3 regions of the Arthrobacter sp. 9MFCol3.1 genome follow, and region 3 is predicted to be linked to each of the others. Evidence: riboswitches for the same ligand, from Rfam matches in the RefSeq annotation. Region 3 holds a riboswitch; each other region holds the start of a gene.
What was found. Region 3 has a riboswitch for thiamine pyrophosphate ahead of C560_RS0103400 (bifunctional hydroxymethylpyrimidine kinase/phosphomethylpyrimidine kinase). Riboswitches for the same ligand answer to the same signal wherever they lie in the genome.
Positions count from the first base shown of each region.

Region 1: another riboswitch for thiamine pyrophosphate. It lies ahead of C560_RS0110650 (ECF transporter S component); the one in region 3 lies ahead of C560_RS0103400 (bifunctional hydroxymethylpyrimidine kinase/phosphomethylpyrimidine kinase).
Region 2: another riboswitch for thiamine pyrophosphate. It lies ahead of thiC (phosphomethylpyrimidine synthase ThiC); the one in region 3 lies ahead of C560_RS0103400 (bifunctional hydroxymethylpyrimidine kinase/phosphomethylpyrimidine kinase).

Region 1 is NZ_JIBJ01000008.1:180,747-185,013, forward strand. It holds gene C560_RS0110645 (ABC transporter ATP-binding protein) at 1-1,504, opposite strand, end outside; gene C560_RS0110650 (ECF transporter S component) at 1,533-2,180, opposite strand; TPP riboswitch at 2,247-2,390, opposite strand; gene C560_RS0110655 (heme-degrading domain-containing protein) at 2,578-3,123, shown strand; gene C560_RS0110660 (DUF4235 domain-containing protein) at 3,162-3,425, shown strand; gene mnhG (monovalent cation/H(+) antiporter subunit G) at 3,488-3,895, opposite strand; gene C560_RS0110670 (monovalent cation/H+ antiporter complex subunit F) at 3,885-4,163, opposite strand; gene C560_RS0110675 (Na+/H+ antiporter subunit E) at 4,160-4,267, opposite strand, start outside.
Region 2 is NZ_JIBJ01000017.1:1,600-5,866, reverse strand. It holds gene C560_RS0115085 (alpha/beta fold hydrolase) at 1-735, shown strand; gene thiC (phosphomethylpyrimidine synthase ThiC) at 732-2,582, opposite strand; TPP riboswitch at 2,578-2,685, opposite strand; gene C560_RS0115075 (GNAT family N-acetyltransferase) at 2,761-3,261, shown strand; gene C560_RS0115070 (amidohydrolase family protein) at 3,265-4,267, shown strand, end outside.
Region 3 is NZ_JIBJ01000004.1:134,990-139,256, forward strand. It holds gene C560_RS0103395 (Rne/Rng family ribonuclease) at 1-1,597, shown strand, start outside; TPP riboswitch at 1,746-1,843, shown strand; gene C560_RS0103400 (bifunctional hydroxymethylpyrimidine kinase/phosphomethylpyrimidine kinase) at 1,826-3,499, shown strand; gene rplU (50S ribosomal protein L21) at 3,900-4,208, shown strand.

The sequences.
Region 1 (4,267 bases), on a different contig from region 3:
GCTCGGACAGGAACGAGGCGAGTTCGGCCCAGGTATTGGCATCCTGGCCGAAGGTGGGCTCGTCCAGGACCAGCACCTGGGGGTGCGCCGCCAGCACGGTGGCTACCGAAAGGCGCCGCTTCTCGCCGCCGGAGAGCGTGTAGGGGTTGGCGTCCACAAGCTCCGTCAGCCGCAGCCGCTCCAGCAGTTCGTCCACGCGGTCTTCGCCGTAGCCGAGGTGGCGCGGGCCGAACATGAGATCGTCGAGGACCTTGCCGGTGACGAACTGGTGCTCGGGTTCCTGGAAGACGGTTCCTATCCGGGCGATCAGCTGCTGGGCCTTCCACCGGTAGGGATCGGGTCCGGCGCCCCTGCTTAACCGATCAGCGGAGTGTCCACTGGAGTGACCAGGGGCGGGACTGCTCAGCTCCGCCGCGGCCGCGACCGTTCCCGCAACGGGCCGCAGGAGCCCGGCCAGCGTCAGCGCCAGGGTGGACTTCCCCGTGCCGTTCGCTCCGGTGATGGTCAGGGCCTCGCCGGCGCGGACCTGGACCGAGACCCCGGACTGGACCGGGCGCGGCGCGATGGTGCGGAACCCGTCGCGCAGCCCGGACCGCCGCGGCCGCTCGCGGGACACTGCGAGCCCTTCGGCCGCGAGCAGAACGTGTCCCGCGCCCCGCGCCGGCAGCCGCATCCGCGTCGCCGGAACGTGGCCCGGCACCCAGACGCCCGCGCCGATGAGCATGTCCCGCGCCTCGGCCAGGACCCGGTCCGGGGGCCCGTCGATGAGGACTGCGGAGTCCGTGACGGACCCTGGCTGCAGCACCACGATCCTGTCCACAAGGTCTTTCCAGACCCCCACCCGGTGCTCCACGACCAACAGCGTGGCGCCCGTCTTGTCCAGGCAGCGGCCGACGGCGTCGCGGACCTCCAGGACGCCGGCGGGGTCGAGGTTGGCGGTCGGCTCGTCCAGCAGCAGCAGCCCTGGCCGCATCGCGAGGATCCCGGCGAGCGCCAGCCGTTGCTTTTGTCCGCCGGAGAGGGCCGACGTCGGATGGTCCAGCGGCAGCCGGCCCAGCCCGACGTCGTCGAGCGCCTCGCGCACGCGCGGCCAGATCTCCGCTGCCGGGACGGCCAGGTTCTCCGCCCCGAAGGCGACGTCGTCGCCGAGACGGGACAGCACCACCTGTGTTTCCGGGTCCTGCTGCACCAGCCCGGCGCGGCCGCGCTGCGCCCGTGGCGCGGCGCCGTCGATCAGCAGGCTGCCGGTCTCGTCTGTGTTTTCGGCGTCGCCGGAGTCGCCGGCCGGCCCCGAGGCGCCGGCCGCGCCGTCGCCCAGCACGCCGGCTAGGGCGTGGAGCAGCGTCGACTTGCCGGCGCCGGAAGGCCCCAGCAGGAGCACGCGCTCCCCCGGCCGGATGTCCAGGTCAAGGCCGCTGACCGCGGGCCGGGTCCGTCCGGCGTGCCGCCAGCCCCAGCCGCGGGCCGCGACGGCGGCCGGCCGGACGCCCGGTGAAGATTTCATGGTTCTCTGCAGGATTCAGCGACGGGGCTCAGGAGAAGACGGGCTCCGTGGCGGCCTTGCGGGAGGCAAAGGAGCCCAGCACTCCGGTCTTCGCCAGGCCGCGGGTGGCGAGCCAGGCCAGTCCGCCGGCAATCACTGCGCCGGAGATCGTGGTGAAGACGATGTAGGCGAGCTTGTCGCCGGCTTCGTAGGCGATGTTCCAGCCCCACGGCAGGAAGGAATCGTTCAGGCCGCAGAAGAGGCCCGCGCCGGCGCCGGCCAGCAAGGACACAGGCAGGTTGAACTTCTTGTAGAGGAAGGCCGCGAAGACCAGTTCGGCGCCGAGGCCCTGCAGGATGCCGGAAATCAGCACCGTGGTGCCGTACTGCGAGCCCATGATGAGCTCGCCCGTGGCCGCGACGGTTTCGCAGAAGAGCGCGGCGCCGGGCTTGCGGATGATGAGCATGCCCAGCACCGCCGGGATCATCCACCCGCCGGCATAGAGTCCGCTCAGCGGCGGGTAGACCGCGTTGACCGGAGTCGAGATCAGGTTCGCGCCCTGGGACCAGGCCCAGAAAATGACGCCGCCGGCTACGGCGATCAACGCGGCCACCACTATGTCCACCACGCGCCAACTGAAGTTGCGCCGGGCGGATGAACGGCTGGCGGAACCATGCTGTGCTGAAATATCTGTCATGTCGTCCTCCTGAGGAACAGGAGGGGAGGGTGCTCCGGCCGGTCTCGGCTTCCGCCGCCGTCCGCGCACCCTGAGAACTCGACTCCCTTGCGCCGGTACTAACCGGATCAGGTTCGAGGGTCTGCGGCTGTCCGCACTCTCAGCGCCCACCAAAGGTTTCCCCGGATTTCTCCGGCGATGCCCGACGGCGGCGCTCCCCTGTCGTAATTGTTTTCGCCCTTGTGGGCTGGCTCAGTTTACACCCGGACGGCCGCGTTTTCAGTGGTATGCCGTCACAATCGTGGACCGGACTGCGGCGGTCCCGGCGGCCGGGAAAACCCTCTTGGTAGAGTCGTCCTGTCGGACACCCGGACCCGCCAGCGGGCGGCCTCGTCACCCACCGGAAAGCTGGAATATTTTGTCGCACTCACCGGCCACACAAGGTCCCTCCGGGGAATACGATCCCGATTCGAGCGAGCCGCAGCCGCAGGGTTCCCTGGCGGCGCTCATCGGCCGCGTGCTGGCCGAGATGGAGGCGCTCCAGTTCGCGTCGTTCAGCAAGGATGACGCCCTGGACCTGGGGCTCCTCCTTGTCGAGCTGGGCAGGCAACGCTCGCTGCCCATCGCCGTCGACATCACCAAAGGCGAGCAGGTGCTCTTCCACGCCGCGCTGGACGGCGCCACACCGGACAACGAACGCTGGATCAACGCCAAGAAGCGCACCGCCATGCGGTACGAGGTCCCGTCCCTGCTGGTGGGCCTCCGGGCCCGCGCTGCAGGCGGAAGGATCGAGGACAACGCCTGGTGGGACCAGTCGGAGTTCGCCGCCCACGGCGGGGCATTCCCCATCTACGTGCGCGGCACGGGTGCAGTTGCAGTCGTCACCGTCTCCGGCCTGCCCCAGAAGACGGATCACGAACTGGTGGTCGAGGCCCTGCGGATGGTCCTCACCCCGGAACGCTAGGCTAGGGGAAAACCGTTCCCGTCCAAGGAGACCGAAGAATGAACATCCTCATCAAGCTGCTCGGCACCGGCGTCAGCCTCCTCGCCGGCTTTGCCGGCACCAAGCTGGTGGACACCATGTGGGAGAAGTCCACGGGCAACAAGCCGCCCAAGGGCCAAGAGGACGACGTCCCCACCACCCTGCGCTCGGCCCTGACCTTCGCGCTGATCTCCGCATCGGTCAGCGCCATCATCCAGGTGCTCGCCAACCGCGGCACCCAGCGTGCGATCACCCGCTTCGCCAAGACCCAGGACATCGTCTGACCGGACCCGACTAGCCGCGGCCACCGCGGTCGAAGCGCCGGCTACGGCGCCGGCCAACGGGCTCAGCGGCCGGCTTCGTCGTCGGCCGCTCCGTCCGTTGCCGCCTGCCGGGCGGCCTTCTGGGCGGCCCTCTGGACTATGGCCTCAAGCTCGTCGGAGCTCAGCAGCTCCGGGTGCAGGTGCTTGGTCCGGTAGCCGGCCCGGCCCACCATGTGGGCGGACACGGGGACGGTGAGCAGCTGGAAGAGCCAGGCCACCAGCAGGACGGGCCACACCGACCAGGTGCGCATCTGCAGCCCGAGGGCCGCCAGCAGCAGGAAAAGGCCGAGGACCTGCGGTTTGGTAGCCGCGTGCATCCTGCTCATGAGGTCCGGGAACCGCAGCAGCCCGATGGCGGCGGCGAGGGACATCACGGCACCGGTCACCATGAACACGCCGGAGACGGCGTCGATCACTGTGTCAGGATTCACGGACGCCCTCCCGCCTGTCGGCCACGAACCGGGCCACGGTGACCGAGCCGACGAAGCCGATCAGGGAAATTGCAACGAGCAGCATCAGGTTGTTGAGGTGCCGGTTGGCGGCCATGTCGATGCACAGGGCTGCGCCGAAGATGGCCAGCAGCACGTCGGCGGCGAGAACCCGGTCCAGCAGCGAGGGCCCCCGCGCGATCCGGACGATCGCCCCCGCAGCGGCCAGGGACAGGACGACGGCGGTCACCGTCAGGACGGTCTGCATCATGCGGCGATCTCCTGTGTCAGTGCGGAAAGTTCGTCTTTGGTCCCCATGATCCGGATCAGCCCGGCCTCGGTGTCCCGGACCTCTTTGCGCAGCTTGGCCGCGTC
Region 2 (4,267 bases), on a different contig from region 3:
ATGTTCAAGCAGCGCGTAGTCTTCGTCCACGGGGACGGCAGCTTCGGCGCCGCCGCGTGGCCAAAACAGCACGGAATGGCGCTGGACTACGACGCCCTGTTCCTGCGGCGGCACGGGTTTGACGCCGTCGCCGAACCGCTCGAATCCAACTTCGCCGCCGACGCCGCCATCGTGCTCGCGTCGCTGGCCGACGATGGCCGCGGCGAGGCCGGCGGCCACGTGGTGGCCCACTCGCAGGGCGCGATCGCCGCGATGATGGCCGCCGTCGAGCGGCCCGACCTCGTCCAGTCGCTGACCCTGGTGGAACCTGCCTGCTTGTCCCTGACCGCCGAACTCCCGGCCACCGCCGCGCACCGGGCCCTCATGCAGCCGCTCTTCGACGTCCGGCACAACCTCAGCGACGACGACTTCCAGCGGGAGTTCATCCGTCGCGCGTTCGCGGCGGACGCCCCCGGGGCCACGACGCCGGAGGCCCTCCGGGCGGCGCGCCGGCTCCGCCTGCAGGCGCCGCCTTGGGAAGCCCCGCTGCAGATCGTGCCGGGCGTGCCGACCCTGGTCCTGACCGGCGGCTGGGAACCGCTGTACGAGGAAATCGCCGGCTACCTGCGCGAGACCGGCGCCCTGCACCGCACCGCCCCGGGAGGGCACCGGCCCCAGGATTCAGCCGAAGGGGACCGGGCCATCCGCTCCTACATCGCCGAGGTCAGCCGGCGCCAGCACGCCCGGGCCTCCTAGGAAGCTGCGGGTCCGCCCACCGAGGGCTGCGGCAGGTAGACCTTGCCGCCCGAGGCGAGGAATTCGTTGCTCTTCGCCCGCATTCCGGCCGCCCTCGCTGAAAGGGCGGCCTGCTTTTCCGCCGAACCAGGATCCACCGAAGCGGAGTCCGCCGCACCATAGTTGCCGGTGCCGTATTCGTCCCGGATGTCCTGGCTGATTCGCATGGAGCAGAACTTCGGACCGCACATCGAGCAGAAGTGGGCTGTCTTGGCCGGCTCGGCGGGAAGCGTCTCATCGTGGAAGGCCTCTGCCGTGACCGGGTCCAGGGACAGCGCGAACTGGTCCCGCCAGCGGAATTCGAACCTTGCCTTGGACAGGGCATCGTCGCGTTCGTGCGCGCCGGGGTGGCCTTTGGCGAGGTCCGCGGCATGGGCCGCGATCTTGTAGGTGATCACGCCCGTCTTCACGTCGTCCTTGTTCGGCAGCCCGAGGTGTTCCTTGGGCGTGACGTAGCAGAGCATGGCGGTGCCGTAGCGGGCGATCTCGGTGGCGCCGATCGCCGAGGTGATGTGGTCATATCCCGGTGCGATGTCCGTGACCAGCGGCCCGAGTGTGTAGAACGGGGCGCCCTTGCAGAGTTCCTGCTGGCGCTCCACGTTTTCCCGGACGAGGTGGAAGGGCACGTGCCCGGGGCCCTCCACCATGACCTGCACATCGAATTCCCAGGCCCGCTGCGTGAGCTCGGCCAGGGTGTCCAGTTCGGCGAACTGTGCCGCGTCGTTGGCATCCGCCGTCGCGCCCGGCCGCAGCCCGTCGCCCAGGGAGAAGGCGACGTCGTACCGCGCGAAGATCTCGCACAGCTCGTCGAAGTGGGTGTACAGGAAGTTCTCCCGATGGTGCGCCAGGCACCAGCCGGCCATGATGGAACCGCCCCGGGACACGATGCCGGTGACCCGGTTGGCCGTCAGGGGCACATACCGCAGCAGGACCCCGGCGTGGATGGTCATGTAGTCCACGCCCTGCTCGCACTGCTCGATCACGGTGTCCCGGAAGATCTCCCAGGTCAGGGCGTTCGCCTCGCCGTTGACCTTCTCCAGCGCCTGGTAAATCGGGACCGTGCCGATGGGGACGGGGGAGTTGCGGATGATCCACTCGCGCGTGGTGTGGATGTCGTCCCCGGTGGAGAGGTCCATGACGGTGTCCGCGCCCCACTGCGTGGCCCACTGGAGTTTGTCGACCTCCTCGGCGATGGAGCTGGTCACGGCGGAATTGCCGATATTGGCGTTGATTTTCACCAGGAACGCCTTGCCGATGATCATCGGCTCGGATTCGGGGTGGTTGACGTTGTTGGGAATGATCGCCCGGCCCGCGGCCACCTCGCTGCGCACCAGCTCCACGTCGCAGTTCTCGCGCAGCGCGACGAACCGCATTTCCTGGGTGATGACACCGTCCCGGGCGTACCGCATCTGCGTGACGGTCCTGCCCTCAACGGCCCGGCGCGGCACCGGCCGGCCGCCCCGCCACTCGGCCGACGCCGCACCGCGGCGCACCGCCGACTTGCCGTCGTCGAGCAGCTCCCGTTCCCGGCCGGCGTAGGGTTCGGTGTCCGCCCTGGCCTCAATCCAGGGGGCACGGAACGGCTCCAGCCCGCGGACCGGATCGCTGCCCGGTCCGGCCGTGCGGTACACCCGGAACGGCGGGTTCCGGACGCCGCCCGGCGAGGGTTCCAGGGCGATTTCGGTCACCGGGACACGGATGCCGTGGTCCGGGTCCGTGGTGAAGGCCAGCGAGTGGGACTTCAGCGACTGTGTGGGGGCCGCAGGCTGGTTGTGGACAGGGCTGTGCTGTGTCAGTTGGGTGTTCACGGAAATACTCACTTCCTTCGCCGGCATTACCCGGACAGGTTCAACGGTCGCAGGCTGCGTCAGCCCGATCTCAGCCCCTGCAGGGGCACCCGTGTGGTCGTAGACGAAGCTACCACGCGCCTCCGGCCGGCCGTCGAGTGTGACGCGGACGGCCGGACCGCGGTGTTAGCGTGGCACTGTGACCCCGCCCAAGGCCGTGCCCCGCATCAGGACGGCGGCGCCGGAAGATCTCCCGGCGCTGCCCGCTATCGAGGCCGCGGCAGACGGCGTCCTGATAAAGGAACTGGGGAACCGGGCGCTCCCGGCACCGGAGTTGACGGCACCGGTCGAGCCGCTGTTCATACTGGTCGCCGGAACCCCGCCCGTAGGCTTTGCCCGCGTTGACGCACTCGGCGGCCAGGCCCATCTGGAGCAACTCTCCGTGCAGCCGGACTCCGGCAGGCGGGGGATCGGACGGTCCCTGGTGGAGGCGGCCCTCGACGCTGGCCGGGGCCGCGGCTATTCCTGGATGACGCTTTGCACTTTCGCAGCCGTTCCGTTCAATGCCCCGTTTTACGCGAGCTGCGGGTTCGAGGAATTCGCCCGGCCGGGGCCCGCGCTGGCTGCCCTGAGGATCCACGAAGCGCAGCTGGGGCTCGATGATCTGGGCCCGCGGATTGTCATGCGGATTAGGCTTTAGGCCATGACCAGCATCATCGAGTTCAGCGGCCCCATCCTCACGGCGGCGGACCAGGTCCGCCACGGGCTGTGGTCGGTGGAGGGCCGGTTGACCTTCCGCCGGCCCGCGGCCGCGCCGGAGCACGTGCTGGACGGCTGGGTCATTCCCGGCCTCGTGGACGCGCACTGCCACATCGGCCTCGGCCCGGGCGGGGACGTTGCCGAGGACACCGCGGAATCCCAGGCCCTGGCGGACCGCAACGCCGGGACGCTGCTGGTCCGTGACGCCGGCGCCGTCCACGACACCCGCTGGCTCCAGCAACGCGCGGACGTTCCCCGGATCATCCGCTCCGGCCGGCACCTGGCGAGGACCCGGCGCTACCTGCCGGGCCTGGCCGTCGAGGTCGAGCCGGAGGATCTGGTCGAGGCCGTGCGGAAGCAGGCCCGCGCGGGCGACGGCTGGGTCAAGCTCGTGGGGGACTGGATCGACCGAGCCGCCGGCGATCTCGCCGCCAGCTTTCCCGCCAGGACGGTCAAGGACGCCGTGCAGGCCGCCCACGATGAGGGTGCCCGCGTCACCGCCCACTGCTTCGCCGAGGACACCCTCGATGACATGCTCGATGCCGGGATCGACTGCATCGAGCACGCCACCGGGCTGTTGCCGCGGCACCTGCCGCGCTTCCTCGAACAAGGCGTCCCGATCGTGCCCACCCTGATCAACATCGCCACGTTCCCGGACATCGCGGCCCGGGCGGAGGCCAAGTTCCCCCGCTACGCCGCCCACATGCGCTCGCTGTGGGAGCGGCGGGCGGAGCGGATCCTCGAAGCCCACGAGGCCGGGGTGGCGATCTACGCCGGTACCGACGCCGGCAGCGTGATCAGCCACGGCAGGATCGTCGACGAGATCCAGGCCCTGCACGCCGCCGGCCTTCCCGCCGCGGCAGCCCTCGACGCCGCGGCCTGGTCCGCGCGGACCTGGCTCGGCGCGGAGTCCATCGGTGCAGGGGCAAGCGCGGATGTCCTGCTCT
Region 3 (4,267 bases):
CCTGCCCGAGGACGCGGGCGTCATTGTCCGCACCGCGGCCGAGGGTGCGTCCGAGGAAGAGCTGACCCACGACATCAACCGCCTCCGCGCGCAGTGGGAAGGCATCGAGAGCCAGTCGACGTCCACCAAGATCCTCGCCCCCGAGCTGCTCTACGGCGAACCTGACCTGACCATCAAGGTGGTCCGGGACGTCTTCAACGAGGACTTCTCCAAGCTGATCGTCTCCGGCGAGGAAGCCTGGGACACCATCGAGGCCTACGTCACGTACGTCGCACCGGACCTCGTGGGCCGGCTCGAGAAGTGGACCAAGGACACGGACATCTTCGCGGCCTGGCGCATCGATGAGCAGATCCACAAGGCCCTGGACCGGAAGGTCTTCCTGCCCTCGGGCGGTTCGCTCGTGATCGACCGCACCGAAGCCATGACCGTGGTGGACGTCAACACCGGCAAGTTCACCGGCTCCGGCGGCAACCTCGAGGAAACCGTCACCAAAAACAACCTGGAAGCGGCCGAAGAAGTCGTCCGGCAGCTGCGCCTGCGCGATATCGGCGGCATCATCGTGATCGACTTCATCGACATGGTGCTCGAATCCAACCGCGACCTCGTGCTGCGCCGCATGGTGGAGTGCCTGGGCCGGGACCGGACCAAGCACCAGGTGGCCGAGGTGACCTCGCTGGGCCTCGTGCAGATGACCCGCAAGCGGATGGGCACCGGGCTGCTGGAAGTCTTCGGCGAGCAGTGCGAAACGTGTGCGGGCCGCGGCATCGTCACCCACGACGAGCCGGTGGAACACCGCCGCGCCAACACGGTCGCCGCGGAGCACTACGTGCCGCGCACCGAGGCGCAGCCTGCTGCCCGCACGGAACGCAAGAGCCGTCGCCGCGGCAGGGGAGGCCAGGGCGCGGAGACCGCGCCGGCCGCACCCGCACCCGTCCACGCCGAGCCCACCGAGGCCGAACGCCACGCCAAGGCCGAAGCCACCCGTGCCGCGCTGGCCAACATCGCTGCAGCGGCGCACGCCGCGCACCTGCACGACGGGGAGGCAGCCGCAGCCAGCGACGCCGGGGCCCGCCAGGCCGCCGTCGACGCCGTCACGCAGCTCGCAGCCGCCGACGAGGCAGCCGGGCGTCCCGCAACGGTGCTGACGTTTGGCGGCGAGCAGGTGGCCCTGCCCTTCGTCGAGCACGCCGAGGACGCGCCGTCACCTGCCCTGACCCTGGACCTGCTGACCGAGGCCTTCGCCAACCTGGGCGAGGCCGAGGCCGGCAAGCAGGACCAGGCCGCCGGCCAGGCAGCGGCTGTTGCCGCCCCGGAAGCCACGGTGCCCGAGGCGCCGTCGTCCGTCCGCGCTGCGGAAGCGCCGGCGTCACGCACAGCCGACACCACGCGCGGCCGCCGCGGGCGCCGCAACCGGAGTGCAAGCCGGGCCCAGGGCGCAGCCAACGAAACCTCCGTGGAACACCGCGAGGCAACCCGGCCGGCCGCGGCCGGATCGGTTCACGAGGCCAAGGCTCCCGCCGCGGCCAGGCCTGCGTCCGTCCCGGCCGGCAACGAGCCGATCATCCTCGGCGTCGGCGTGCCGGCGTCGGAGCTGTAGTCCTCCGCGACTGACCACATCCCCGACCGGTCACTAATTCGACTGCTCGGGCTGCGGGTCCGGGTCAGGGCAGACGTAACATACGTCCGCCCAGGCCCGGGCCCGCCCGTGCGTTAACGGGGCCACAGGGTGGCAGCGGCTAGGCTGGAACACTGACACGGGGTGCCGGGCATCGGGCCGGCTGAGATCCAGACCCGTTGAACCTGTCCGGTTAGCACCGGCGAAGGGATGTCTGCCTTGTCCGCGAGATCGAATCCGTCCGAGTTCCTGCCCAGCGAGTTTCTGCCGGCCAATTTTCTGCACAGCGAGTCTCTGCCGGCGCCGCCGCGCATTCCCCGCGTGCTGGCCATCGCCGGCTCCGATCCCTCCGGCGGGGCCGGAATCCAGGCCGACCTGAAGAGCATCGCGGCGAACGGCGGCTACGGCATGGCCGCCGTCACCGCCCTGACGGCGCAGAACACCCAGGGCGTGCGCGCCGTCCACGTCCCCCCGGCAGCGTTCCTCACGGCGCAGCTGGACGCCATCAGTGACGACATCGGCATCGACGCGGTCAAGATCGGCATGCTCGGTGACGCCGCCGTGATCGACGCCGTCCGCGGCTGGTTGGAAAAGGTGCGCCCCGCCGTCGTCGTCCTGGACCCGGTGATGGTCGCCACCAGCGGGGACCGGCTTCTGCAGGAATCGGCCGAGGCCGCCCTGCAGGCCCTCCTGCCGCTGGCGGACCTCATCACGCCCAACCTCGCCGAACTCGCCATCCTGCTCAAGGAGCCCGTAGCGGCCGACTGGGCCGAGGCCCTGGCGCAGGGCAAGCGGCTGGCCGCCCTGACCGGCACCACCGTCCTGGTTAAGGGCGGACACCTCCAGGGCGGACAGCCCGGAGACGCCGACGCCGCCAACGCCGCCGCAGGCAACGCCGCCGGCGCCGGCTGCCCGGATGCACTGGTCAACACCGGTGGCCTGCTCGGCCAGGAAACAGTGGTCGTACCGGGGGAGCGGATCGCCACGCGCAACAGCCACGGCACCGGCTGCTCGCTGTCCTCGGCCATGGCCACCGTGCAGGCCCGGGTGGGGGACTGGGAAGCGGCGCTGCGGGAAGTCAAGCCGTGGCTGCTGGGCGCGCTCCGCGAAGCCTCGGTCCTGGACGTCGGCACCGGCAACGGACCGGTCCACCACTTCCACCACCTGCAGCAACTCCAGGACGGGCAGCACCTCACCGACGGACAGTGCCGCCCGGCCGGACACGGTCCGGCAGCGGGGGAGTTCGCCGCAGCCCTGCGCGCAGGAGCCACGGGCGATCTTGAAGCCATCTACGCCCTGGACTTCGTCCGCGGACTGGCCGACGGGTCCTTGCCCGAGCACGAGTTCGCGTACTACCTCGCCCAGGACGCCATGTACCTCAACGGCTACTCCCGGGTCCTGGCCCGGGCCGCCGCGATTGCCCCCACCGAGGCCGAGCAGCTGTTCTGGGCCCGCTCGGCGCAGACCTGCTTGGAAGTCGAATCCGAGCTGCACCGTTCCTGGCTCAGCACCCGCCCCACGGACTCCACCCTGGGTCCGGTCACGAAATCGTATGTGGACCACCTGCTGGCCGCCTCGGTGTCCGGCAGCTACGGGGTCCTCGTGGCGGCGGCACTGCCGTGCTTCTGGCTCTACGCCGAGGTCGGTTCCACGCTGCACCGGGAATTCCTGGCCGGCGGCGCGGCCGGGGAGCACCCCTACGCCGACTGGCTGAAGACCTACGCCGATGAGGACTTCGCCGCCGCGACCCGGCAGGCCATCGCGTACACGGACACGGCGGCCAGGCGGGCATCGGAGAGCGAACGGGAGGCCATGGCCCTGGCTTTCCGGCAGTCATCGCGCTACGAAGTGGACTTCTTCGACGCGCCGCGGCTGTACGCCTGACACGAGCTGGCCCGGACTACCGGTACGATGGTGGGGCACGGTTCCGGAAGTCGTTGCGGCAACACAGCTCAGGATGGTCAAGATCCGGTCAAGAACATTGACAGGGTCTTGCATCAGGAGGTTGTGGCGCCTATCACGGACTACCCGCCGGAACCAGCCTCATTTGCGGCCGAAGGCAAAATTAGCGTATTCTAGATCTTCGGTGCTTACGCCAACACTTGGGTTATGACCCTGAGAACAGTCCGCTTGGAATTCCAAATGGATTTGTTCCGGGGATAGCTCATGGGTTCCCCCGGGGAATCCACCGGCGTTGAGGCACAGCGTGAGCCGGTCCAAACAATTTGGCCCCTGGTTCCGCACGCAAATCTAGTAATAAACGTCGAGAGAAGTGAGTTCCCCAGTGGTGTACGCGATTGTCCGCGCAGGCGGCCGCCAAGAGAAGGTTTCCGTTGGAGACTTCGTTACCCTGAACCGCGTCCCCGGTGGAGCCGGCAGCACCTTTGAGTTGCCCGCACTGCTCCTGGTGGACGGTGACAAAGTCACGTCTGCTGCTGCGGACCTGGCCAAGGTAACGGTTACGGCTGAGATCCTCGAAGACCTCCGTGGTCCGAAGATCGTCATCCAGAAGTTCAAGAACAAGACCGGTTACAAGAAGCGTCAGGGCCACCGTCAGGAACTGACCAAGGTCAAGATCACCGGTATCAAGTAACTCTTCGTTACTGTTCAGGTTCCAGCAGATTCCCCAGAATTTTTGAAGGCAGGCATTCC